Regions from separate parts of the Stenotrophomonas sp. TWI819 genome, predicted to be linked through region 1. Evidence: predicted binding sites of a transcription regulator. Region 1 holds the regulator's gene; the other holds the start of a gene.
What was found. The regulator HrcA, encoded in region 1, represses chaperone genes, less so after heat shock. The targets are predictions, from matches to a motif close to TTNGCACTCNNNNNNNNNGAGTGCNAA.
Positions count from the first base shown of each region.

Region 1 (3,707 bases):
CGCGATGTCCTTCTGGACTTCAGCGTCGGTGAACTTGCGGCCGATCAGGCGCTTGACAGCGTAGAAGGTGTTCTTCGGGTTGGTCACGGCCTGGCGCTTGGCCGAGGCGCCGACCAGGACTTCGCCGTCCTTGGTGTAGGCGACGATGGACGGCGTGGTGCGATCGCCTTCCGCGTTTTCGATGACGCGGGCCTTGCCGCCGTCCATGATCGCCACACACGAGTTGGTGGTGCCGAGGTCGATACCAATGATCTTGCCCATGAGGGAGACTCCTGAAAGTTCTGGGTACATCCGGCAGCTGCCGGGTTATGAATGGGATGTGTGGGACGCTGCGGACACTTTCAAGCCGTCCATCAAACACAGTGTTCGATGGCGACCCAACGCGTTCAGCGTCCGGCCGAGCCGCCGGGCCTGGCCCGGCGGACCGACCTGTGGCTCAGTCGCGGGCGACCACGACCAGCGCCGGCCGCAGCAGGCGGTCGTTGAGCAGGTAGCCCTTCTGGAACACCTGGACCACGCTGCCGGGCGCCGCGCCGGGCGCGTCGACCTGGCTGATGGCCTGGTGGTGGTCCGGGTTGAAGGTCTGGCCGGTCGGGTCGAGCAGGGTCAGGCCATTGTCGGCGGCGACCTTGAGCAGCTGCTTGTAGGTCAGTTCGAGACCTTCGCGCAGCGGGCTCGGCTCGCTGCCGGCGGCATTGAGGCCGGCATCGAGGCTGTCGAACACCGGCAGCAGCTCGCCGAGCAGCTTCTCATTGGCGAAGCGGCGCGCCTGTTCCACGTCGCGGGCAACGCGCTTGCGCTGGTTGTCCAGGTCGGCGCGTTCGCGCAGCGACTCCGAACGCAGCAGGGCCAGCTCGTTGTGCAGGCTGTCCAGCTGCTGCTGCAGGGACGGCTCAGCGGCCGGCTCGCCGGCGGGATTCTGGGATGCGATATCGGGCTGATCTTGGTTCATTTCCGGATCCTTGGCGGTGACTCTCCGCCTCCACCCACCCCTATGTGGGCGCGGCTACGGGATTCAAGAGTCCAGGGCCGCTTTATGCGCGATCGCGGGACAATCCGCCGCCAGCGGGCGAGCCCAGCGCGGCCCCCAGCACCTGGGCGGTGGCTTCCACCAGCGGGATCATGCGGTCGTAGGCCATCCGCTTGGGGCCGATGACCCCCAGCACGCCCAGCACCTGGCCGTCGGCCGAGTACGGGGCGGTGACCAGCGAGACGCTTTCCAGCGGCATCACCCCTGTCTCCTCGCCGATGAAGATGCGCACCCCCGGGGCCTGGATGGTGCGCTCGAGCAGCTGCAGGATCTCGCGCTTGCTGGCGAACACATCGAACAGCTCGCGCAGGCGCTCCAGATCGGACAGGTCCTGCACGCCCATCAGCCGGGTCTGCCCGGCCAGCACCATGTCATCGGCCGGCGGCACCATCGCCTGCTCGGCCAGTTCGATGCTGTGCGCCAGCAACTGCTCCATTTCCGACTGCGCATCGCGCAGCTCCAGCAGCAGCCGGGCCCGGATCTCGGCCAGCGGCCGACCGGCGCAGTTCGCATTGAGGTAGTTGGCGACCTGCTCCAGCTCCCCGGGATTGAACCCGCGGCGAGGCTCGATCACCCGGTTCTGCACCTCGTTGTCGGCGAACACCAGGATCGCCAGCACCCGGCGCGCGTCCAGTGCCACGAAATCGATATGCCGGAACGCGAACTGCTCCCGGCGCGGGGCGCTGACCACCCCGACGAAATGGCTCATCGCCGAAAGCAGCTCCGAGGCACTGCCGAGCAGGGCCTGGGTGCCGGTGCCGGTGGCCAGCTCGGTGCGCAGGCGGCTGAGCTCGCCCTCGCCCGGCGGCTGCATCTTGACCAGGCTGTCCACGAACACCCGGTAGCCGTGCGCGGTCGGCACCCGGCCGGCCGAGGTGTGCGGCGAGCTGAGCAGCCCCAGGTCCTCCAGGTCGCCCAGGATGTTGCGGATCGTGGCCGGGCTGACGTCCAGGCCAGCATGCCGGGCAAGCGTCTGCGAGCCGACCGGTTCGCCATCCTGGATGTGGCGCGCGATCAGCGTCCGCAGCAGATGGCGGGCACGCGGGGCGAGATGGGACGTGGAAGGATGCATGGAATCAGCCTGTGAGACGCCCACTTAGATAATGGCTGCACGGGGCGTTGGCAAGTCATTGGAGACGCCCCCCGCCCATGCTAGCGTGCGCGGCTTGGAGACGCCCCTCGTGTACAACGTAGACCATGCTTAGACATCTATCGATCAAGGATTTCGCGGTCGTCCGCGCCACCGAGCTGGAATTCGGCGCCGGCATGACCGTGGTCTCAGGTGAAACCGGCGCGGGCAAGTCGCTGATGGTGGACGCGCTGGGCTTTTTGTCCGGGCTGCGCGCCGACAGCGGCGTGGTCCGCCACGGTGCCGCGCGCGCCGAGCTCTCGGCCGAATTCGCGCCGCTGGCCGACGCCCCTGCCCGCCAGTGGCTGCGCGACAACGAGCTGGACGACGAAGAACAGTGTCAGTTGCGACGGGTGATCCGCGCCGACGGTGGCTCGCGCGCCTTCATCAACGGCCGCCCGGTGACGCTGACCCAGCTGACCGAGTTGGCCAGCATGCTGGTCGAGATCCACGGGCAGCACGAACAGCAGGCCCTGCTCTCGCGCCCCTCGCAGCTCTCGCTGCTGGATGCCTTCGCCCGCAACGACGCCGAGCGCGCCCAGGTCCGCCAGACCGCGGCACGCTGGCAGACGCTGGTCGATGAAGCCGAGGCGCTGTCGCGCCAGGGCGACGTGAGCGACCGGATCGGCTATCTGGAACACCAGCTCAGCGAGCTCAAGCGCGAAGACTTGGACCCGGCCTCGATCGCCACCCTGGGCAGCAGCCACCGCCGCCAGGCCCATGCCAGCGCGCTGATCGGCGCCTGCGACGTGGCGGTCAGCCGCCTCAACGGCGATGACGAGGTCTCGGTGCTGCAGCTGCTGCAGCAGACCCGCCATGACCTGGCCCGCGTGGCCGAACACGACAGCCGGCTCGGCGAGGTCGATGCCCTGCTCGACAGCGCCGCCATCCAGCTGGACGAAGCGCTGTCGTTGCTCGACCGCGTCCATGACGACCTCGATGCCGACCCGGAGCAGTTCGAGGATATCGAGCGCCGTCTTGGCCGCCTGCACGACCTCGCGCGCAAGCACCGCGTGCCGATGGAAGCGCTGGGCGAGCACCGCGACGCCATGGAGGCCGAAGTCGAGCAGCTGCGCGGTGCCGACGAGCGCCTGCAGGCCCTGGCCGGCGAGATCGACCGTGCCGCCGGCCAGTGGAAGACCGTGGCCGAGGTGCTCAGCGCCAGCCGCCGGAAGGCCGCCAAGGCCCTGTCGGATACCACCACCACCCTGATCGGCGAGCTGGGCATGGGCGGCGGTCAGTTCCTGATCGATATCGAGCCGCAGACCGTGGTCAAGCCGGACCCGAACGGGGCCGAACGGGTCGAGTTCCTGGTCGCCGCCAACGCCGGCCAGCCGCCGCGCGCCCTGCGCAAGGTCGCCTCGGGCGGTGAACTGTCCCGTATCTCACTGGCGATCGAAGTCGCCGCGCTGGGCCTGGATGCGGTGCCGACCATGGTCTTCGACGAAGTCGATTCGGGCATCGGTGGCGCCGTGGCCGACATCGTCGGGCAGAAGCTGCGCGCCTTGGGCGAGAAGCGTCAGGTGCTGTGCGTCACCCATCTGCCGC
Region 1 covers NZ_JBDJKY010000003.1:74,436-78,142, forward strand. Annotated here, with positions in the region: gene dnaK (molecular chaperone DnaK) at 1-261, opposite strand, end outside; gene grpE (nucleotide exchange factor GrpE) at 437-952, opposite strand; gene hrcA (heat-inducible transcriptional repressor HrcA) at 1,035-2,102, opposite strand; gene recN (DNA repair protein RecN) at 2,228-3,707, shown strand, end outside.

Region 2 (3,707 bases), on a different contig from region 1:
ACGAAACAGCGTCATCAATCACTTTCCTCACGGGTCTGCGCCCGAATCCAATCCAGGTACGCCGGCAGGCCGGCGCGGGTTTCGACCGCGATGCACTCGGGGAGTTCATACGGGTGCAGGGCCTGCACGCGCGCGATCGCCGCGTCCAGGCGGCTGCCGGTGGTCTTGATCAACAGTTGGACCTCATGGTCCTCGGTGACCTCGCCCTGCCAGCGGTAAGTCGAATGCGCCCCGTCCAGGCGTGTCACGCAGGCCGCCAGGCGTTCGTCCACCAGCACGTGTGCCAGCCGCGTGGCGCAGGCCACGTCGGGGCAGGTGGTGAACAGCAGGAAGACGGGATCGGCAATCGACATGACCGCCGAGTATAGGACCGCCAGAGGCCAATGGTCCGACCGGCACCGCGAGGGGGCGCCGGTCGGCCGGGCTCAGTTGGCCAGCTGGCAGGTGGCCGGCTTGGCCGAGGTGAACAGCGTCGGGGTGGCCCACTCCGGGTGGTCGATGAACGGATTGCGGTTGCCCTGGAAGCTGAAGATCACTTCGTTGCGAGCGCGTTCTGCCGCGTCCGGCGGGTCGGACAGGTGCCAATCGATCAAGGTCGAGAGCAGGCCCATGTAGGCCGGCGAGGCCGATGTCTTGACGATCTTGCTGCGGTCGTCGGTCAGCTCCAGGTCCGGCTCGGACTGCCCGGTTTTGGCATCTTTACCGCCTTCATAACGGATCGCCATGTACATCACCGCACGCGCCATATCGCCCTTGCGGTGGCCCCACACTTCGAACGAGCCGCCATTGCCATCCGGCGTGCGCACCCAGTTGGAGGTGCCCGGGTAGCCACCACTGCCGCCGCCGAATCCGTTGTTGGCCTCGGTCGCGCGTTCACCGCAGTTGCTGTCGCATTTGGCAAAGGGCTTGTTGCCGCGGTCCGCATTCCACTGTGCATCGGTCAGATACAGCATGTGGGTGTCGGTATAGGGCGCGTAGGGCAGGCCCTTGTCGCCGGTGGTGCTGGCAAAGCCCAGCGAGTTGGGCCAGGTGTGTTCGCGGTTGTAGGTCAGCCCGCTGCCGGTGCCTGCGCGCCCGCTGACCTTGGTGTAGCTGCGGTTGCGGTAGGCATCGAGGATCTTGCCGCTGTTGTTGGGATCTTCGTCGGCGATTTCCAGGATGGTCCAGGTGCTGGTGCCCGAGCCGCTGTATGGATAGGCGGTGTGACCCTTGATGGTCTCGTGCAGCGAGCAGCGCAACTGGCTGGGGGTGGAGGTGTTGACCCGGGCGTAGTACTCCCCGGGCGTGCCGGGGTTGCCCGGATCGGGCGTGGTGGCGGTGGCCACGGTGAAGGCGATGCGTGTATCGGCGGCCGGGCGGGCGCCCTGGGCATCCTTCACGCGGGTAGCGCGGATGTCGAAGCGGCAGGCTTCCCCCGCCACCAGCGCGGTGTTGGTGGCCAGGGTGAAGCGGGTGCCGGTGGTCGGGTGGCTCAGCGCGACCGTGCCGGACTGGCCGCAGCTCAGCGCGAAGGCGCCGCTGGACAGGGTGACCGGCTCACTGAAGGTGACGCTCAGGTCGGCAGCGGCCGGGAAGGTGCTGGCGCCCTGCTCGGGCGTGGTGGCGGTGACCGAGGGCGCCGTATTCGGGCCGGTTGGGCCTCCGCCACCACTGAAGGTCTGGCCGTGGTTGCAGGCGCCGAAGGTCTGCGTGGCCGATTCGGCCCAGGTGAAATGGGCGTACTGGCTGCCACTGCCGGTCAGCTGCAGGGAGGTGCCCGGGGCGGTGCTGTTGGTCTCGCTGACCGGGATGTTCTGGCTGGTCAGGCCCGCGGCGGGGCCGCCGGCGGCCGTGATGGTGCCCTCATAGCTGAGGAACTGGACCACCTTGCCGGTGGGATCGACCAGCGCGATGCCGTCGTTGGGACCGTTCTGGATCCCGTTGGTCGGGTAGCTGACCGTGGCCAGCCGGGCGCCGCCGCAACTGGCGGTGCCGGCCGGGACCGCGTTGTTGGCGTAGACCGCGGCAGCCGAAGGGTTGCTGCCGTTGTAGAGATAGAGCCGGTAGCCGGACAGGTCCTCACCGGCGGTGGCGACCACTTCGATCGCCTCGCCGACGTCCCCGGCCGGGGTGCTGTCGTCGTAATGCAGTTCATTGATGAATACATCGGCCCGGGCCGGGCTGGTGGCCAGCACCAGCAGGCAGGCCAGGGACAGCGGCGTCAGCAACCTCATCTACGGCTCCTTGTGATTGGTCAATGCCGATCGAATCTACTCACTCCAGATGACACATCCGTAGGTCTGTCGGATTCGACCTTTCGCGTTGAGAACTGCGTCAAACATTCACATCCAGGCCGGGGTCCGCGAAAAAATCCGGCCCACTGCCCTTGAAAGGGGAGGGGCCAGCACCATCTCTGCTCTGTCCCGCACCGTCGGGTTTTTTCGTGAGCGTGGCTGGCAGTCGCCCTGTGCGAGTGCTAACATCGCCAGACTTTCCTAGACCAATCAACAACTTAAAAGGGTCTCACATGAGCATCAAGCCGCTTCATGACCGCGTCGTAGTCAAGCCGATCGAAGCCGACGAAATCTCGTCCGGCGGCATCGTGATTCCGGATTCCGCCAAGGAAAAGTCGACCAAGGGTGAAGTCGTGGCCGTCGGCCCGGGCAAGCCCCTGGACAACGGCAGCGTGCGCGCGCCGTCGCTGAAGGTCGGTGACAAGGTCATCTACGGCCAGTACGCCGGCAGCAGCTACAAGTCCGAAGGCGTCGAGTTCAAGGTCCTGCGCGAAGACGACATCCTCGCCATCGTCGGCTGAGTGATGCGGCCGGCCCCGTGCCGGCGCTTCCGCACTTCCTCCCGTTCAAGCAGCCGGGCATCGCCCGGCTCTACATAAAAAGGTAATCGCAATGGCTGCCAAAGATATTCGTTTCGGTGAAGACGCCCGCGCCCGCATGGTTCGCGGCGTCAACGTTCTCGCCAATGCCGTCAAGGCTACCCTGGGCCCGAAGGGCCGCAACGTCGTGCTCGAAAAGAGCTTCGGCGCGCCGACCATCACCAAGGACGGCGTGTCTGTCGCCAAGGAAATCGAACTGGCTGACAAGTTCGAGAACATGGGCGCGCAGATGGTGAAGGAAGTCGCGTCGCGCACCAACGATGACGCCGGCGACGGCACCACCACCGCCACCGTGCTGGCCCAGGCCCTGATCCGCGAAGGCGCCAAGGCCGTCGCTGCCGGCATGAACCCGATGGACCTCAAGCGCGGTATCGACAAGGCCGTGATCGCCGCCGTCGCCGAGCTGAAGAACATCTCCAAGCCGACCGCTGACGACAAGGCGATTGCCCAGGTCGGCACGATCTCGGCCAACTCGGACGAGTCGATCGGCAACATCATCGCCGAAGCGATGCGCCGCGTGACCAAGGAAGGCGTCATCACCGTTGAAGAAGGCTCGGGCCTGGACAACGAGCTGGACGTCGTGGAAGGCATGCAGTTCGACCGTGGCTACCTGTCCCCGTACTTCATCAACAACCAGCAGTCGCAGACCGCTGACCTGGATGATCCGTACGTGCTGCTGCACGACAAGAAGATCTCCAACGTGCGCGATCTGCTGCCCGTGCTGGAAGGCGTCGCCAAGGCCGGCAAGCCGCTGCTGATCATCGCCGAAGACATCGAAGGCGAAGCGCTGGCCACCCTGGTGGTCAACACCATCCGTGGCATCGTCAAGGTTGTG
Region 2 covers NZ_JBDJKY010000004.1:249,464-253,170, forward strand. Annotated here, with positions in the region: gene ABE463_RS07715 (protein-disulfide reductase DsbD domain-containing protein) at 1-15, opposite strand, end outside; gene cutA (divalent-cation tolerance protein CutA) at 15-353, opposite strand; gene ABE463_RS07725 (endonuclease) at 426-2,213, opposite strand; gene ABE463_RS07730 (co-chaperone GroES) at 2,507-2,794, shown strand; gene groL (chaperonin GroEL) at 2,886-3,707, shown strand, end outside.
Region 2: ABE463_RS07730 (co-chaperone GroES) is a predicted target of HrcA. The motif match lies at 2,433-2,459, and genes of this name have one in related genera.